4 regions of the Ruegeria sp. K5 genome follow, and region 3 is predicted to be linked to each of the others. Evidence: riboswitches for the same ligand, from Rfam matches in the RefSeq annotation. Region 3 holds a riboswitch; each other region holds the start of a gene.
The links. A riboswitch is a leader RNA that binds a small molecule or an ion and turns the genes downstream of it on or off. The one in region 3 is predicted to bind cobalamin.
Positions count from the first base shown of each region.

Region 1: another riboswitch for cobalamin. It lies ahead of ACR0MO_RS20265 (hypothetical protein); the one in region 3 lies ahead of ACR0MO_RS11900 (DUF1636 family protein).
Region 2: another riboswitch for cobalamin. It lies ahead of ACR0MO_RS00325 (DUF1636 domain-containing protein); the one in region 3 lies ahead of ACR0MO_RS11900 (DUF1636 family protein).
Region 4: another riboswitch for cobalamin. It lies ahead of ACR0MO_RS14690 (hypothetical protein); the one in region 3 lies ahead of ACR0MO_RS11900 (DUF1636 family protein).

Region 1 is NZ_JBQFML010000014.1:2,135-6,920, forward strand. It holds gene ACR0MO_RS20255 (DNA polymerase III subunit gamma/tau) at 1-601, opposite strand, end outside; gene ACR0MO_RS20260 (phosphatase domain-containing protein) at 775-1,287, shown strand; gene ACR0MO_RS20265 (hypothetical protein) at 1,279-1,686, opposite strand; cobalamin riboswitch at 1,775-1,995, opposite strand; gene ACR0MO_RS20270 (alpha/beta hydrolase family protein) at 2,154-3,011, shown strand; RNA gene ffs (signal recognition particle sRNA small type) at 3,041-3,139, opposite strand; gene ACR0MO_RS20280 (bifunctional 2',3'-cyclic-nucleotide 2'-phosphodiesterase/3'-nucleotidase) at 3,179-4,786, opposite strand, start outside.
Region 2 is NZ_JBQFML010000001.1:66,739-71,524, reverse strand. It holds gene ACR0MO_RS00335 (hypothetical protein) at 1-589, opposite strand, end outside; gene ACR0MO_RS00330 (NAD(P)-dependent oxidoreductase) at 937-1,929, opposite strand; cobalamin riboswitch at 2,033-2,251, shown strand; gene ACR0MO_RS00325 (DUF1636 domain-containing protein) at 2,345-2,725, shown strand; gene cobW (cobalamin biosynthesis protein CobW) at 2,722-3,777, shown strand; gene cobN (cobaltochelatase subunit CobN) at 3,781-4,786, shown strand, end outside.
Region 3 is NZ_JBQFML010000003.1:145,377-150,162, forward strand. It holds partial or broken gene ACR0MO_RS11880 (GH1 family beta-glucosidase) at 1-123, shown strand, start outside; gene ACR0MO_RS11885 (glucokinase) at 187-1,146, shown strand; gene ACR0MO_RS11890 (carbohydrate kinase family protein) at 1,181-2,107, shown strand; gene ACR0MO_RS11895 (D-lyxose/D-mannose family sugar isomerase) at 2,126-2,791, shown strand; cobalamin riboswitch at 2,851-3,054, shown strand; gene ACR0MO_RS11900 (DUF1636 family protein) at 3,154-3,510, shown strand; gene ACR0MO_RS11905 (ABC transporter ATP-binding protein) at 3,507-4,283, shown strand; gene ACR0MO_RS11910 (ABC transporter substrate-binding protein) at 4,296-4,786, shown strand, end outside.
Region 4 is NZ_JBQFML010000005.1:126,704-131,489, reverse strand. It holds gene ACR0MO_RS14700 (nucleoside 2-deoxyribosyltransferase) at 1-104, shown strand, start outside; gene ACR0MO_RS14695 (AbrB family transcriptional regulator) at 325-1,389, shown strand; cobalamin riboswitch at 1,485-1,696, shown strand; gene ACR0MO_RS14690 (hypothetical protein) at 1,819-2,118, shown strand; gene ACR0MO_RS14685 (homocysteine S-methyltransferase family protein) at 2,333-3,385, shown strand; gene metH (methionine synthase) at 3,382-4,786, shown strand, end outside.

The sequences.
Region 1 (4,786 bases), on a different contig from region 3:
TCTTTTGCAGCAGACCGATCATATCTTCGGGCTCGATCCGGCGCAGGTCGAAGCGCTGGCAGCGGGACAGGACCGTGACCGGGACCTTGCGAATCTCGGTGGTGGCGAAGATGAACTTCACATGTTCGGGCGGCTCCTCCAGCGTCTTGAGCAGCGCGTTGAAGGCGCTGGTCGAGAGCATGTGAACCTCATCGATGATGTAAATCTTGTAGCGGGCCGAGGCGGCGCGGTAGCGGACGCTGTCGATGATTTCGCGAATATCATTGACGCCGGTACGGCTGGCGGCGTCCATCTCCATCACGTCGACATGGCGGCCTTCCATGATGGCCACGCAATGCTCGCACTGACCGCAGGGTTCGGTCGTGGGGCCACCAGCGCCGTCCGGCCCGATGCAGTTCATACCCTTGGCGATGATCCGCGCCGTGGTTGTCTTGCCGGTGCCGCGTATGCCGGTCATGACAAAGGCCTGGGCTATCCTGTCGGCTTCGAACGCATTTTTCAGCGTGCGCACCATCGCGTCCTGACCCACCAGATCAGCAAAGGTTTCCGGACGGTATTTGCGGGCGAGAACCTGATAGGCGGGGCTGTCTGTGTCGGTCATGTCTGCTCTGGCGGATTCGGGACGTCGTCGCAGCGTAGTGGTCGCTGCAGCCCGCGTCCACCGCGCGGTTGGCGAAATTTGGTTTGGAAAGACCCGAGATCGGCGTAAACTGGAATCTCAGTATTTTTGAAGCACATTTTAAAAGCAGGCTTGGGTTTGGGAGGAAATCTTTGATGTCGCAACTGGTCGTCTACGCGCTGCAAGTCGGAGGCGGAACACTTGCGCTGACCTCGATGCCGGGACGCGGCGGAGATTATGCGGGCGATCTGGATACAATCGCGGATTGGAAACCCGGTCTTGTGATCTCGATGACCACGGAAGTTGAGATGCTGCAGGACGGGGCCCGGACCTTTGGCAGTGACATTCAGGGCCGCGCCAGCCGATGGGTTCATTTGCCGGTCGAGGATTTTGGCGCCCCGCCGCGCGCCGTTCAGGATCGGTGGGGGTCGGTCAGCGCATCGGCGCGGCAGGCTTTGTCCGGCGGTGGCCGGGTGCTGGTGCATTGCCGGGGTGGGTGCGGGCGATCCGGTATGGTGGTCTTGCGCCTGATGCTGGAATGCGGGGAACCGGCAGACAAGGCGCTGGCCCGGTTGCGGGCCCTGCGCCCCTGCGCGGTGGAAACCGACGAGCAGATGGCATGGGCCACGAAAGCGACCCACGCACCTTTGGATGCGCGCTCAGGCTGATACCCGCGCCGGTTCCTGCACTGGTCTTGAAGGTCTCAGGGCCAAGACCTCAAGCATGGCGCAAGGCGTTCTTGGCAAGGCCCCGGACGGAAGGGCCGCGCATGTCTCGTTAAAAATCAGGTCGGCATAGGTATCCAGCGTTTGGATCGGCGTGTCCGCCTCGGTCCCGCAGAAGATGCGTATCTGTTCTGGTCCGGCGCGAAAGCGGGCCATGCACCCTTGCGCGCAATGCGTCAGGTCGCTGCTACCTTCGATTTCGAATCCTTCGCTGGTGACGTGGTCGGCCTTGTTCATTGCCTCGGCCAGCGCGCGTGCCATGCGCGCCATTGCGGGGCAGGGCCCGCCTGTGCGTTGGCAAATGGTCGCCACGTATTCGTGGGTTTTTGTCTTCCAGATCATCCTGCGCCCTCCGCGCGGCGGACGGGGGATGATACAGGTGAGACAGAAGAAACGCTGTCAGGACCTGCCCGGACACCCCGCCCGAGTTTCGGTTACGTTGATGATGGCAGGTCTCCTGACTTGCGGGTCGTTGCTTTGCCGACCTTCCCAGCCTTTCGGCCAGTGGCATTCCGGCATCGCTTACCGCTTACAGTTGCGGGGGCAGTCGCGGCCTTGGTTCCTTCCGGTTTGACCGGGCAGAACCGCACCGTGTTCCCTTTTCATCCCGACCTATTGTGTGGATCGGAAACCATCACACAACAGCTAGCGTCTGTTCGCGTTCTGAGTCAAGCGCGGTTTTGGGTGTCGCGTACACATGTCTTGTGCCGGGCGACGTGTGGTCAAGTGGCAGCGGGGTTGACTCGGCTGCGGGTTGTTGTGCCTCTTGGGCAGGTAAACCGATTGGTTCAGAAAGGCCCGCAGGTTCGATGTTGGACACGCAACAGCACGTGAAGATCGAGGATTTTCAGTTTCCCGCTGGCCCGGCGCACCTGTCGGCGCGGCTGTATCGGCCTTTTACTGATCCCGAAACGGTGGTGGTACTGAACGGGGCGACCGGTGTGCCGCGCGACTACTACCAGCACTTTGCCCGGTGGTTGGCTGCCGAGCGTGGCATGGCCTGCCTGACGTACGACTATCGCGATTTCGGTCACTCTGTTTCCGGCCCCATGCGCGACTCGCAGGTCACGATGTCGGACTGGGCCCTGATCGATATGCCCGCAGCACGGGCCGAGATGCGCCGAAGGTTTCCCGACGCCCGGCAGTGGAGCATTGGTCATTCCGTCGGCGGAATGCTGGGGCCGATTCAGCCGGATATCGACCAGATCGACCGGATGATCTGTGTTTGCTCGGGGTTGGTGACGCTGTCCGATCACCCATGGCCCTATCGGGGGTTGGCCTGGGCGTTCTGGCATGGGCATGTACCGCTGCTTGTGAAAGCCCTGGGGTATCTGCCCGGCAAAGCCATTGGGTTCGGTGCCGATCTGCCGGGCTCTGTCTATTGGCAATGGCGCAGGTGGTGCACCGCACCTTTGAATTATGTGCCTGAGATCGGGCAAAAACTGCCACTGGCGCGCTGGGCGGATCTGGGTGTTCCGGTAGATCTGTTCACCAGCGACGACGATCAGACCGTCCCGCCACAAGCCGTATGGCGTCTGGCGGATCTGTATGGGCCGGACGCGCGGCGGCACCTGTTGTCACCCAAGGAGTTCGGAGTGAAAGAGATCGGCCATATCGGCGCATTTGCCCGCCGGAATTCGGCAATCTGGCCCCGGTTGGTTGCCTGATTGTGCTGATGAGCGGATACGTGGGGGAAAGGTGAGAGGTTGGACATCGACCCAAGCGGGGCTCGTTGTGGCTGCTTCCTTCCGGACCTGACCAGGTTGGCGAGGCGCTCGCCCGCGCCAACCTCTCAGCGCTTGATATAGGGAAGCCTGGGGAAAATGACAACCCGTCAGAGTGTCAGCCGGATGCGTTCGAACCCCTGCGGGTCCGGGTCCAGAACGATAGGGTCGTAGTTCTGCAATTCGGGCAGGTACTTCAGCGCGCCGGGCCCCGTACTGAGGATTGCCTGAACCCCGGCCTGCGGCGTGAACGAAAACGGATGAACCGCCTGAGACAGCGGGTCGGCGGGCAGGTTCCCGGTCAGATAATCGCGGAGGATTCGCTTGATATCTATTGCGGGCAGGTTGATCGGCTCAGCCGTTTCCACAAACGGGAAATGCCCGCCACCATTGGCGCGGTAATTGTTGAGCGCGACCACAAAATCCTGATTGGGGTCAAGCGTAGACCCGTCAATTCTGGCCTGCCGGATACGGCGGTGAGAATTGTCGATCAACTGCCCCCGAGCGTCAAACCGGGCCGGGTAGGACAGGTCGATCTGGTAGGTCAGGCCAAATAGAAGGTCGAAATTGTACCCAACCCGACCGGGGTCGATCAGATCGGTCTCGGCGTCGCGACGCAGGGTGTTGAAAAGACCCGCCGACATCTCAAGCCAGTCCAGCACCTGAGCGCCGCTGACCTTCACCGCCCTCAGTTCGTTCGGAAAGACGTAAAGGTCCGCAATGTGGCGCAAACAAACCTCGCCCGCCGGGACATCGGTATAATAGCGCGGCCCGGACCGACCGCCGCATTTATAGGGCGAAACGGCGGACAACATGGGCAAATTGGCCAGTGCAGTGCCGGACAGATAGGGGCGTAGTGCAGCAGCTTGCGCCGAGGCCACCAATGCCAACCCCCGATCAACGGCGCAAAAGCTGAAATAGCTGTGCATCGGTTGTGCGATTCGCGCCACCGGCTCGGCCATCTTGGTGCGGGTTCGGGCGTGCACGGGTGCAAAAAGCCGGACCATGTCGGGATCCTCTGGCGTTTCAGGGGTGGGTTTGTTTTGGCGAAGCGGTCTCAACCCGACCTGCTGGTCGGTGACTTGCCACCCGAGATCGGCAGAGTGGGACAGGTTCAGATCAATCACGCCCAGATGACTTCCTGCAGACCCGGGCATGACAACCGGTTTGCCATGGACCAATCCGGCCTCAGGGTCGACATGGGCCAGCCCCTGATGGTCGTTGCCGGGAAGGGTCAGGTGTGTGTGCCCGGCCACGAGGGCATCAATGCCGTCAATGGCGGCCAACGGGATCACGGCATTCTCCAACCCCGGTACATCCTGAACCTGACCGAGGCCGGAATGGGCCAGCGCGATGACCAGGTCACACCCCGCCGATTTCAGGGTCTGCACGGTGCGTCGCGCCGCTTTCAGACAGTCCGCGATCGTGATGTCATCGCCCAGATGATGCGCTTCCCATTGCGCGGTCTGAGGGGGCAAAACCGACAACACGCCCACGCGGATGGGAATGTCTTGCCCGTTCAGCGAAATCGATCGGTCAAGCACCGCATGGCCCTGCCAGCGTTGCGAAACCCCAGACCGGCGGCGCATATTGCTGCACAGGACGGGACATGGAGCCTGATCAAGAACAGTGTCCAGCACCTCCAGCCCAAAGCCGAAATCGTGATTGCCAAGCCCGACGGCGTCATAGTGCAGGGACGCAAACCCTTGCATCATTGG
Region 2 (4,786 bases), on a different contig from region 3:
CTTTGATCGCTTGCTTCAGATCATCGGGCTCTACCCCGGCTTTCACAGCCGCTGCGATCAGGCGCAGACTGGTTCGCCGGTCTCGGATCCTGTCTTCGGGATAGGCCGCCAAGATCTTCTCAGCTTCAAGATCTTCAACCTCCTCCGCCGCCTCGCGCCTGCGCGTAGGTGGTTTATGGATGGTTTTAGGATGGTTTGGGGTCCACCGTGAACCCCGTACCCCGTTCACGGTGGACCCCGTACCGGGTTCAGGCTGGACGGGGTTCACAGTGACCCCCGTCTCAATATCGGGTTCAGCCGTGGGTTCGAGCGCGGCCACGCGCTCCAGAACGATGCGGTAAATGACGGTGTAGCCATTCTTGCAGTGCCGCCGCCCCGTCTCAATCAGAATGCCTTCTCGCAGGAAATCGATAATGGTGCGCTTGACCGTGCTCTCGCTAAGCTCTGTGTGGCGCTGGATCGTCCCCTTGGAACACCAGATGCCGGAGCCGTCATCGCTCGCTTTGTCGGCCAGGAACATGATAATCTGCTTGCGGGCGGCGCTGCCAAAGCGGCGCTCGGCGCATTCATTCGCTATGCGCCAGCTCATTGGATCACCTCACCGGTCAGAGGCCAGGAAAAAGCCGACTGAGCGTTTGCGGAGCGGTAGTGGCCCGTGCTAATGTCTTTCGAAAGCTGACAGGCTTTTTCTATTTGGCCCCGGTTCACAGTTGCCGCTGTGACGGGGCCTTTTTCGTTTTGAACCGGCGAACTTGGCTTTGAAACTTTCGCTTTTTGTTCACTTTTTGTCAGGGGGCATTTTGCACCCCTAAGTCGTTGTTTTTGCTTTATCTCTTTCTGGATTGCAAATCCGTGTACACCGGTTCGATTCCGGTACTCGCCTCCACTTCCTTCAATACCTTCACCTCGCGACGCAAAGACGAAAGCGCGCCCCTCTTAGGAATCGCGCCCCGCCGGGATAACCTCATAACCCGGTTCTTCAGGTTCATCGTCCTGCATTTCAGGTGGAAAGCCGGGCGCGCGGATGTCGAGGCCGGTGGCGTCTTCCAGGCGTTTGATGATGTTGGGCGACAGTTCGCGTTCGCCGTAGCGTGCGATGCCGTCCTCGAAGATCTTGATCATGATCGGGTTGATCTCAAGCGGGACACCCGCGCGGTCGGCGACGTCCTGAAACAGGCCGATATCCTTTTTGACAAGGTCCATTGTGAAGGAAATATCGCGCGAGCCGTTCAGGATGACCTGGCTTTCGGTCTCATGCACAAACGACGTACCGGACGAGATCTTGATCGCCTCATAGGTCGTGTTCAGGTCCATCCCGGCGGCTTTGGCGGTCACCAGCGCTTCGGCGCAGGTGATCAGGTTGGCGGTTGCCAGATAGTTGGTTAGAACTTTCAGAACCGAGGCCGAGCCCAGATCGCCCGTATGCAGCACCCGACGGCCCATCGTTGTCAGGAAAGGCAGGATTCGCTCAAAGGTATCGCGGTCACAGCCCGCGAAGATCGAGATATTACCGGTTGCCGCCCGGTGGCATCCGCCGGAAACCGGGCAATCAACTGCCGCCCCGCCCCGCTCGATGACCATGGCACCCAGCCGCTTGGCCTCGGCCTCGTCGGTGGTGGACATCTCCATCCAGATTTTGCCGGGGCCGACCTCGGGCAACATCTCTTGCATCACCGCGTCCGAGGCGGCAGGCGATGGCAGGCAGGTGATCACCGCGTCGCAATCGCGCATCAGCTGGGCCGGGCTTTCGGCGGCCTTTGCGCCTTTTTCGACGAACTCTGCCACCAGGTCTGCATTCAGGTCATGGACCGTCAGGTCGATCCCGTTGCGCAGCAACGAGCCCGAGAGTTTTCCGCCCACATTTCCAAGTCCGATGAACCCAACTTTCATTATTCGCGTCTCCCTGCGTGTTTTCCGGTATGCGACCATGTCGCGTGCACCGCGTCATGCCGCCCAGCGACGCTGGCAGGTCGCTTTTCATCCTAGCCACGCGATGGTGGTCGCATCGCGCTTGACAACCTGCCCGCACGTACCGCATGTCCCTGTCGTTGGTGTCGGCGACAGCCGATGAAAAGGGAATGCGTCAACGGATTATCCGCCAAACGCAGCCGCCCCCGCGACCGTGACCGGAGAGGGTGCCCAATGCCACTGGCTGCAAAGCCGGGAAGGCGGGACATCCGACAGAGGAGCCAGACGAACCGGGCCTCTGACATCCGCAAGCCGGGAGACCTGCCAGCACCCGAAGTTGAAACCGGGCGGGGTGTTCCGGTGTCGGGTCCATGTGCATCGCGTGGCCCGCATGAAACCCCGTCCCCCGCGAAGAGGATTTGGGGGGATGAGAGACATGACCGAGACTGCGCCGGTCGAGCTGCTGGTCTGCACCACGTGCCGCCGTGGTCTGCCCATCGAGGATGATGACCAGCGCCCCGGCACATTGCTGCACAAAGCGCTGGAACAGGCGGATCTGCCCGAGGGCGTCACGCTGAAAGCCGTCGAATGCCTGTCGAACTGCGATCAGGGCTGCTCCATCGTGCTGCGCGGCGGGCCGGATCGCTGGACTTTTGTCTATGAGAACCTCAACGAAACCGATCACGTTGACGTCATCGTCGACGGTGCGACTAAGTATCTGGCCACCGAGGACGGCTTGGTCAAATGGCGCGAGCGCCCCGAACATTTTCGCAAAAACTGCGCCTCGCGCATTCCCCCGATTGGAGCCCTGAAATGAGCAACCTCGAAAAACTCCCCGTCACCGTCATCACCGGCTTTCTGGGCTCGGGCAAAACGACGCTGGTCAAGCATCTGATGCAGAACCCGCAAGGCAAACGTCTGGCCGTGGTGGTCAACGAGTTCGGCGATGTGGGCGTTGATGGCGACATCCTGAAATCCTGCGCGATCCCGGATTGCCCGGCGGAAAACATCATGGAACTGGCCAATGGCTGCATCTGCTGCACCGTGGCCGATGACTTCATCCCCACCATCGAGGCGCTGATGGCGCTGGAGCCGCGCCCGGATCATATCCTGATCGAAACTTCAGGCCTCGCCCTGCCGAAACCGCTGCTGAAGGCGTTCGACTGGCCCGATATCCGGTCGAAGATCACCGTGGACGGCGTGATCGCCTTGGCAGATGCCGAGGCTGTCGCCGCCGGTCGCTTCGCCCCGAATGTCGAGGCGGTGGATGCCCAGCGCTTGGCCGATGACTCGATCGACCACGAAACACCTTTGTCGGAGGTGTTCGAGGACCAGATCTCCTGCGCCGACATCATCCTGCTGACCAAACCCGATCTGGCCGGTCCCGAAGGTGTGGCGAAAGCCAAAGAAATCATCGCGGCCGAAGCCCCGCGCCCTCTGCCCGTGGTTGAAGTGGCCGAAGGTGCCGTGGACGTGCGCGTCGTGCTGGGCCTTGAGGCCGCCGCCGAGGATGACATGGACGCTCGACCGTCGCATCACGACGGCCACCACGACCACGAGCATGACGATTTCGAAAGCATCATCGTCGAACTGCCGGAACAGACCGAACCCGCCGATCTGGTCGCCAAGATCGAACGTCTGGCGAATGAGCTGAACATCCTGCGCGTCAAGGGCTATGCCGCCGTTCAGGGCAAACCCATGCGTCTGCTGGTGCAGGCCGTCGGTGCCCGCGTCCGGCACCAATATGACCGCCCCTGGGAGCCCGGTGAGGAGCGCCGCTCGCGCCTTGTGGTCATTGCCGAGCATGACGACATCAAAGAAGCCGCGATCCGCAATATCCTCGTAGGTGTGACCGAGGCTGCCGAGTAAGCCATGCACGTCGTCTTCCGCGAAAGCCACGGGTTAGAGGAAACCGAGACCCCGACCGATCTGGGCCAGAGCCCGGCGGATCTGGTGGTGCTGTCGTTCTCGGACAGTGACCTTGGCGCTTTTGCGGCGGGCTGGCATCGCGGTGGGGGCCCCGAGGGGCGGATGCCGACGATGCGGCTGGCGAACCTAACGGCGCTCAAGCACCCTCTGTCGGTCGATACCTATGTGGAACAGACGCTGGAGGGCGCAAAGGGTATACTGATCCGCCTGATCGGCGGTGTGCCCTACTGGTCCTACGGGTTGCAACAGGTTCTGGCACTGGCGCAGGCCAAGGGCATCGCGCTGGCGGTCCTGCCTGCGGACGGGCGCGAGGATACGCGGCTGGATGACTATTCCACCCTGCCCATCTCGACCCTGCGGCGATTGGCGCATCTGTGCGACACCGGCGGAGAGGTCGCGGCGCAGGCCGCCCTGGCGCAAATGGCGCTGGCGGCGGGGCTTTATGCCGGGCCGGTGATGGGGGCCAAGACGTTGCCCGAATGCGGCGCGTGGTGCCCGGATCGCGGCGTGATCCCGGTGGATGCCGCCTTCACGGGCGATGCAAAACGCATCCTTGTGACCTTCTACCGGGCCTATCTGACCTCAGCCGACACCGCTCCTGTCGCGGCTCTGATCCGCAGCCTCCGCGCGCGGGGTTTTGAGGCGGTGGGCCTGTTCGCTCCGTCTCTGAAAGCGCCCGCAGCAGCCGATTGGCTGCGTGAGCAGGTCGTGGCGCTGGCCCCGTCGGCCATCATCAACGCCACCTCATTCTCGGGCAAAGGCGCGTCGGGCACCTCGCCTCTGGACGCCGCCAACGTGCCGGTATTTCAGGTCGCGCTGGCCACCTCGCGCCGCAAGGCATGGGCCGAGGCGGAACGCGGGCTATCCCCCGCCGACCTCGCCATGCATGTGGTACTGCCCGAAGTGGACGGGCGGATTTCAGCGGGCATCGCCTCGTTCAAGGAACCGG
Region 3 (4,786 bases):
CTGGACAATTACGAATGGGCGTTTGGATATGAAAAGCGGTTCGGGCTGGTCGACGTGGATTTCGACACGCTGGAGCGCAGACCCAAAGCCTCGTTTAACGCGCTGAAGTCGGCGCTGGCGCAAGGTGAACCCGTTGCGGTGCCCTTGGCCCAACCGGCAGGTGCGGTGCACGCGCATTGGAACCTGGTGGCAGATATCGGCGGCACCAACACCCGGCTTGGGGTCATCACAAACGGAGAGCTGACGGATCTGCGCAAGCATCCGACCGGTACCCTGCCCGATCTGCTTGACGCGTTCCACAGCCTGCGTGATGACATCGGCACCGACCCTCAGGCCGTTGTCGCCGCAGGCGCGGGCCCGGTTCGCGATGGCGTCATCCAACTGACAAACGCCCATCTGGACCTGTCCGAGGCCGAGTTAGCCAAGGCCACAGGTGCCCGACATACCTATGTGATCAACGACTTCACCGCTGCGGCATGGTCCGTGGCCGAGGCAACGAAGGCCGATGTGGCCGTGCTGCAGGGCGACCCGACACCGCCAACCGGCACCCGTCTTGTCGTTGGCCCGGGAACCGGGCTGGGTGTCGGGGCGCTGTTGTATTCGGAAGGACATTACCACACAGCCTCGGGCGAAGGCGGTCATGTCGGTGTCTCCCCGCGCCACCGGGACGAGGTTGATATTTTCGAAGCCGCCCGCCACATCGCGCCGGACTGTTTCTTTGGCGACAGCCTGACGCTTGAAGCTGAAATGTTCCTGAGCGGAACAGGTCTGCCTGTCCTCTATCAATCCATCGCACTGGCCGCCGGTCAGACTGACGCACCGCACCGTCCGGCAAAGGACATTCTTCACGACGCCCGCAACGGATCGGATGCCCATGCCATCAAAGCGGCAGAGATGTTCACGACCCATCTGGGCGCTCTGCTGGGTGATCTGGCCGTCACCTTGATCCCCCGGGGCGGCGTGTTCCTGGTGGGCGGCGTGGCAGAGAAGAACCGCTGGCTGTTTGGCGAGCGTTTTCTGGACGCCTTCAATCAAGGTGGGCGATTCAGCGATTTGCGGCAAGGGATGAACCTTTATATCTCGGAACAGATCGAATTTGGCATTGTTGGCGCTAACAACTTCTGTAAAAATGCGCTCATGCGGTAAAATCGTGTGACCATTTCCAAAGAAGGACCGCGGGATGATCCTGTGTTGTGGCGAAGCCCTGATCGACATGATCGCCGAACCGACCAATTCGGGCGCGCAGGGCTATGTGCCCCATTCCGGCGGCGCAATTTTCAACACGGCCATCGCGCTGGGGCGCTTGGGCGCGCCGGTGGGGATGCTGACGGGCTTGTCCTCGGATATGTTTGGCGCGCAATTGGCGGACACGCTGAAGGCAAGCCATGTGGACACCTCGCATGTGATTGTCAGCGACCGCCCGACCACTTTGGCTTTTGTGAAGCTGGTGGATGGGCATGCTTCGTACAATTTTGTTGATGAAAACACGGCGGGGCGAATGTTGCAGCCCGAGGATATGCCACAGCAATTGCTGGCGACCTCGACCCTGTATCTGGGGGGGATCAGCCTGGCCTGTGAACCCTGTGCCGATGCCTATGCCGCGCTGCTCGACCGTCATGGCGGCGACCGCGCGGTGATGCTGGACCCAAATATCCGGCCGGGTTTTATCAAAGATCAGACCCGCTATCGCACCCGCCTGAACCGCATGATCGCGCAGGCCGATATCGTCAAGGTTTCGGACGAGGATCTGGATTGGATCATTCCCGGGCCGGAAACCCATGCCGAGAAGGTGCCCTTGTTGCTGAAGGCCGGGCCGTCGGTGGTGATTGTGACGCGGGGCAGTCAGGGGGCCTCGGGCTATCTGGCGGACGGGTCCGAGACCTCGGTGGCGGTCAAACCGGTGCAGGTTGTCGATACGGTCGGGGCTGGCGATACGTTCAACGCGGGCGTTTTGGCCGAACTCCACCGCGCCGGGCACCTGAGCAAAGAGGGCCTGCGCGCCTTGACACCTGATAGCCTGCGCGCGGCTTTGTCCCTGGGCGCAGAAGTCGCCGCCGTCACCGTATCCCGCGCCGGGGCAAACCCGCCCAGGGCGCATGAGCTTTGATCCCCCGAGGGAACCGACATGAAACGATCCGACATCAACGACATCAAGACCGAGGCGCAGGCCTTCATCAAATCCTTCGGCGCGGTCCTGCCGCCCTTCGCCGACTGGTCCCCTGATCAGATGCGCAGCGCAAAGGCCGACACGATCCGCGCCCGAGGGTTGGGCTGGGACATTACCGATTACGGTCAGGGCAAGTTTGATGAGCTGGGCCTGTTCCTGTTCACCCTGCGCAATGGCGACGTGAATGATCTGAACCAGGGTCGCGGTATGCTCTATGCCGAGAAACTGCTGATTTCGCGAGACAAACAATTATCTCCGATGCACCGCCATATCATCAAGGCCGAGGACATTATCAACCGGGGCGGCGGTGATCTGGTGATGGAGATCTACGCCTCGGACCCCGAAGGCGGCATTGATCGCGACAATCCGGTGGTTGTGCCCAGCGATGGCTGCGACGTGACGATCACGCCCGGCGAATTGCTGCGCCTGAAACCCGGCGAAAGCGTGACCCTGATGCCCGGTATCTGGCATGCCTTCTGGGCCGAGCGTGGGGATTGTCTGATCGGTGAAGTCTCAACCGTCAATGACGACCGCACCGACAATGTGTTCGAGCAACCGATCCCCCGGTTCGCGACCATTGAAGAGGACGCAGCGCCGGAATTTTTGCTGGTTGCGGATTACTAAACACTCAGTCCGCGCCGCCAAAATCTCGACCAGAGCGCTTGACAATTAAATCCGCGACAGACTAGCTGACCAGCGATGGTTCCCGTAGCGATGCCTGCGGGATGAAAATGGGAATACGGTGCGGCCCTGCGGCCAAATCCGTGACTGCCCCCGCAACTGTAAGCGCAGAGCGACGCCAAATCACCACTGGCTTGAACAGGTCGGGAAGGTTGGCCAAGCCACGACCCGCAAGTCAGGAGACCTGCCATCACCTGTGCAACCAACCCGGGGCGGGGTGTCCTGGAAGGAGGATTTGATGGCTCAATTTTTCGCCTGCGGGCGTGGCTTTTTCTTTTCGCGCGGTTTCCGCAGCGGGAACAGCCATGTCATCCCAAGCTGACCACTTCGTCCTGATCTGTTCGACCTGTCAGGGTGAAATCGAAGCCAAGGCAGCCAAGGCCAGTTTGGACGCAACCCTACCACCGGGGTTTGCGACCCGAATGATTGCCTGCATGGCAGGGTGCGAACGCCCCATGACCGTTGGGCTGCAAGCCGAAGGCAAGGCGCAGTATCTGTTCGGCGATATCCAAAGCCCCGCCGATCTGGACGCGATTGCCGCCTTCGCCCGCCAATTCCGCGACAGTGACGACGGCTGGACCAGTGCAACCGATCGGCCCCCTGCCCTGCTTTTCAAAACTCTGGCCCGTCTGCCGCGCCTTTCGACAGAGGGCGAGAAATGAGTTTTCTGGTTGCCAAGGGGCTCGAATACTACGCCCTGAATGGGGATGTGTTGCTACAGGATGTCTCCTTCTCATTGGATGAGGGGTCGATCCTGGCCATTGCCGGGCCAAACGGGGCCGGGAAAACCACGCTGTTGAACCTGCTTTGTGGCCTCGAACGTCTGGCCTTGGGCGATGTGACGATCAAGGGGCAAAGCCTGCGTCAATTATCTGCCCCTGAACGGGCACGCACCATCGCTGTGGTCGGGCAGCAGGAACTGCCTGACGGCAGGCTGAAACTGCGCGACTATGTGGCCCTTGGGCAAATCCCGATTCAGGCCGACCGGTCAGCCGAGGATCATAAGGCCGATCTTGAGCGGGTGCTTGAGATCACCGAACTGGTCCCGCTGGCCGATAAACCGATGCAACGTCTGTCCGGCGGCGAACGTCAGCGGGCGCATATCGCACGGGCCCTGGCGCAAAGGCCATCGCTGCTGTTTCTGGACGAGCCGACAAACCACCTCGACCCCGACGCCAAGGGCCACATGCTGTCGCTGGTGGCCGAACTAGGCGTGACGGTTGTGATGATCGTGCACGATCTGGTCATGATCCCCGAATTCGCCACCCATGTCGCTTTGATGAAGGCAACCCGCATGACCGGCTTCGGCCCGGTTCCCGAAGTTCTAACACCCGAGCGTGTGCGCGATACGTTTGGCGTTGACTACCTGTGTTTCCAGCACGAAGGGCGCGTGATCCCGGCGCTGGATATCCGAAAACGAAAGCTGTCATCTTAACAGGAGAATTTGATGATGCAGAAATTCTGGTCCGTAGTCCTTGTTTCGGGCCTCGCGAGTGGTGCGGCGGCACATGAAGTGACCGTCGACAATTGCGGAGAACCACTGGTGTTCGACGGCACGCCCGAGCGGATTGTCGTGCACGACATGAACATGACCGACATGGCCTTTGCGCTGGGTTTGCAGGACAAGATTGTCGGCCTGACCGGCATTACCGGCTGGTACAAGACCAGCCCGGATTTCGATGCAAAACGCGGTGACATCCCGGAACTGGCGCCCAAATACCCCACCGTCGAAAATCTGGTCGCGGTCGAGCCGGATATGTTCTTTGCCGGTTGGTATTACGGCATGCAGCCGGGTGGCGAAGTCACCCCCGACACGCTGGAACCCTTTGGCATCAAAACCATGGTCCTGACCGAAAGCTGCGTTCACCTGAACAAGGACCGCCCCGAAGCCAGCATGGACCTTCTGTTCGATGACGTGCTGCGTCTGGGCAAGGTGAT
Region 4 (4,786 bases), on a different contig from region 3:
CGCCAAACGAGAAGGCCGCGCTGGAAGCGGGTGAGGAACTGATCGACTGGGCGAAAAGCAACAAGGCTTATCAGGCGGCGTTTGGCGGGTCGGCACCCACATAAGCCCTGTTGGATTGGTGGGGTTGAAACGAATTCAGTGGCACTCGCCTTGATTTCGAGACCTCGTTCCTGGATCTCATCCAACACACGCTGATAGCGCCAAGCTGCATCACAGGCCGTTCTTCACTCGGGCATTCTGAATGGTCGGTGCGCGTGGTCTTGCAAACCGCGCCCATTTGTATACCATTGGATACAATTGATCCCATGACATCGGGCCTGAAAATTGTCCGTCCAAGCCACATCACCAAGCCGCCCCGTAAGGCGGGCCATCACCTTCGGCCTTGCCGTGCTGGGAACGGTCGTATTCTGGATGCTGGGCCTGCCCCTACCCTTTCTGTTCGGCCCCATGACCGCCTGCCTGATTGCGGCACTGGCGCATGCGCCGATGGAAGGGTTCGGGCAGATCTCGGTCGCGGCGCGTACCATCCTGGGCGTGGCGGTGGGGGCTTCGATCACGCCTGATCTGTTTGGCCAACTGCCGAAAATGGCAGCGTCAATTGCTCTGATCCCGCCCTTCATCCTATTGATCGCTTTGGTCGGGGTGCCGTTCTTTCGCAAGGTCTGGGGCTTTGACGACAAAACGGCCTTTTACGCCGCGATGCCCGGCGGGTTGCAGGACATGATCATCTTCGGCACCGAGGCCGGTGCCAATCCGCGCGCCCTGTCCCTGATCCATGGCACGCGCGTGCTGATCATCGTGACGCTCGCCCCGTTGTTCCTGACCCTGTTCTACGACGCTGACCTGACCAACCCCATTGGCGAACCCGCCCGCGACCTGCCCTTGCACGAACTGGCGCTGATGGTCGTGGCCGCCATTGTCGGCTGGAAAGGCGGTGAGCGGATCGGCCTGTTCGGAGCGTCCATTCTGGGCCCGATGATCCTGACTGCGGCCTTGTCACTGGGCGATTTCATCCACACCCGCCCACCGCGCGAGGCGATCCTTGTCGCGCAATTCTTTATCGGCTGCACCATCGGCGTAAAATTTATCGGTGTCACATGGGTCGAGCTGCGCAAAGTTGTGGCGGCGGGCTGCGCCTATGTTGTTGTGTTGGCCATACTTGCGGCGGCCTTCACGGCCCTTGTGACCACGTTGGGGTTCGGGCAACCGATTGAGGCCTTCCTAGCCTATGCCCCCGGCGGGCAGGCTGAAATGACGGTCTTGGCCATCGTCTCGGGCGCGGATCTCGGGTTTGTCATTACCCACCACCTGACACGGATCGTTCTGGTGATCATCGGCGCGCCCATCGCGGCCAGTCTTCTGGTGCGCTGGTCCCGCTCTCGGGATTAGAGGGGTTTCGCAGTTTGATTTGGATTCAATTCCTTCCGGGTTGCAATCCGACGCTGCGTGCTTTGCTGGCACCAGTAGACAGGGCTTTGGCCTTATGAGACTGTGCAGCCGATGGTGTCCGACGCTCTGAGTCGGCTGAAAAGGGAATGCGGTGCGGGCAAACGCCCAAGGCCGCAACTGCCCCCGCAACTGTAAGCGGCCAGCGACCCCCGACAGACCACTGGATGACCCCGCTTGGGTTGTCCGGGAAGGACGGGGACAGCGATGAACCGCAAGTCAGGAGACCTGCCATCTCCGGCGCATATGTGCCGCAGTCACCTTAACTCGGGCGGGGTGCCCGTGGACGGAGCGACAAGAGATGGACCGCACTGGCCAGACATCACTGTTGATGCCCCACACAAGCCGCCCAAAAGCGCGGAGGGCGTCGTTATGCTTGACCTGACCATTTCCCAACTGGACACCGGCCACGTGCCTCCGCAGCGCGCGCAAGAGCTGGGGCAGATGGGCTATATGCAATGGCTGGGCGGCCTGCCCGGTTCCGCGAACTACCATGCGCAGGCGCGGATTGCTTTGGCCAAGGCCAAACCGTTTGCCGAGACCTCACCCGCCATCGCTGTGTTCTGCGACCTGCTGGCCAGATCCATGCAGATGCCCCTGGAACCATTGTTCCTGGCCCTGCCCGCAAAACAGCGCCGAGGGGGCCATCGCGCGCGCCGCGCCGCCTTATGACCTCATGCGGGCAGTTCAGCCTGTGCCATCGCCCGCATTTTGGACGATTTTGGCCAGGCAAAGCTTTGACTGCTTATTAGTGATTTCGTTGGATTTGCACGCCGAACAAGGTGCATTATGACGCAAACTCATAATTTAGTCGAATAACAATCATTTCACCTCATAATGCCAACGCGCTATACCTTCGGCCCACACAGCCGATTGGATACCGCGAATGCTTGACTTTACCTTGCCCGACACACCCGCGCTCGCGACGCTGCGCGCATTGGCTGCCCAGCGCATCCTGATCCTTGACGGGGCCATGGGCACAATGATCCAGACGCTGAACATGACCGAAGAGGATTTTACCGCCAACGGTCACATCCATGGCCCCGGCTGTCGGCATCACTATCACCCGGATCATCCGCAACAGGGCAACAACGACCTGTTGGTGCTGACCCAGCCGCAGGCGGTTGAGGATATACAGTATGAATTCGCAATGGCCGGGGCGGACATCCTTGAAACCAACACTTTTTCCTCAACCACCATCGCGCAGGCCGATTACGGGCTGGAGGCTGCGGTGCATGATCTGAACGTCGCAGGCGCGCAGGTGGCGCGGCGCGCGGCGGACCGGGCCACGGCTGAGGACGGCAAACCCCGGTTTGTGGCCGGGGCTGTGGGGCCGACGAACCGGACGGCCTCGATCAGCCCGGATGTGAACGATCCCGGATACCGCGCCGTCAGTTTTGATGATCTGCGCATAGCCTATGGCCAGCAGATCGACGGGCTGATCGAAGGAGGCTCTGACCTGATCCTGATCGAGACGATCTTTGACACGCTGAACGCCAAGGCGGCGATTTTTGCGGCTTTCGAGAGCTTCGCCAAGGCCGGACGTCGCCTGCCGCTGATGATCTCGGGCACGATCACCGATGCCTCGGGCCGGACGCTTTCTGGCCAGACACCCACCGCCTTCTGGCACTCGGTCGCCCATGCGCGCCCTTTCACCGTCGGGCTGAACTGCGCCCTTGGCGCTGCATCCATGCGCCCGCATATGGCCGAGATTTCGGGCGTGGCGACCGCCCTGACCTGCGCCTACCCCAACGCGGGCCTGCCGAATGAGTTCGGCCAGTATGACGAAACACCGAACCAGACCGCCGCTCAGGTCGAAGAGTTTGCCCGCGATGGCATCGTCAACGTGGTCGGCGGTTGCTGCGGCACCACGCCCGACCATATCCGCGCGATCGCCGAAGCGGTTGCGCCCTTTGCCCCCAGAAAGGTACCCGCATGACCCGTCATCTGCGCCTCTCGGGGCTGGAGCCTTTTGTCCTGACGCCAGACATCCCCTTTGTGAATGTGGGTGAGCGGACCAACGTCACCGGCTCGGCCCGGTTTCGCAAGCTGATCGTGAACCGCGACTATGCCGCCGCGCTGGACGTTGCGCGGGATCAGGTGGAAAACGGCGCTCAGATCATCGACATCAACATGGATGAAGGGCTGATCGACAGCAAACAGGCGATGGTCGAATACCTGAACCTTGTCGCGTCCGAGCCCGATATCGCCCGCGTGCCAATCATGATCGACAGCTCGAAGTGGGAGGTGATCGAGGCCGGGCTGCAATGCGTGCAGGGAAAGCCTGTGGTGAACTCGATCAGCCTGAAAGAGGGCGAAGAGGCGTTTCGCCATCACGCGGGTCTGTGTCTGGCCTATGGGGCTGCTGTGGTGGTCATGGCCTTTGACGAGGCCGGTCAGGCCGACACCTTCGAGCGCAAGACCGAGATTTGCGCCCGCGCTTATCGCATTCTGGTCGAGGATATGGGGTTCCCACCCGAAGACATCATCTTTGACCCCAACATCTTTGCCGTCGCCACGGGAATCGAGGAACACGACAATTACGGCGTCGATTTCATCGAGGCGACCCGCTGGATAAGTCAGAACCTGCCCCATGCACATGTCTCGGGCGGGGTGTCGAACCTGTCTTTCAGCTTTCGTGGCAATGAACCGGTGCGCGAGGCGATGCATGCGGTGTTCCTGTACCATGCCATTCAGGCCGGGATGGATATGGGCATCGTCAATGCGGGCCAACTAGCGGTCTATGACCAGATCGATCCCGACCTGCGCGAAGCATGCGAGGATGTGGTCCTGAACCGCCAGCCGAAATCCGGCGGCAGCGCGACCGAGAACCTGCTGGACATCGCCGAACGTTTCCGTGGCGACAAGCGCGAAGAGAAGGTCCGGGACCTTGCCTGGCGCGACTGGCCGGTCGAGAAACGGCTGGAGCATGCGCTGGTCAACGGCATCACCGAGTTCATCGAAGAAGACACCGAGGCCGCGCGCGTCAATGCCGAACGTCCCTTGCACGTTATCGAAGGCCCTTTGATGGCCGGGATGAACGTCGTGGGGGATTTGTTTGGTGCAGGCAAGATGTTCCTGCCGCAGGTGGTGAAATCGGCCCGTGTGATGAAACAGGCCGTGGCCGTTTTGTTGCCCTACATGGAGGAAGAAAAGCGCCGGAATGGCGGTGAGGGCCGGCAATCTGCGGGCAAGGTGCTGATGGCGACCGTGAAGGGGGACGTGCACGATATCGGCAAGAATATCGTCGGCGTGGTTCTGGCCTGCAACAATTATGAGATCGTGGATCTGGGCGTCATGGTCCCGCCGCAGAAGATCCTGCAAGTCGCGCGCGAGGAAA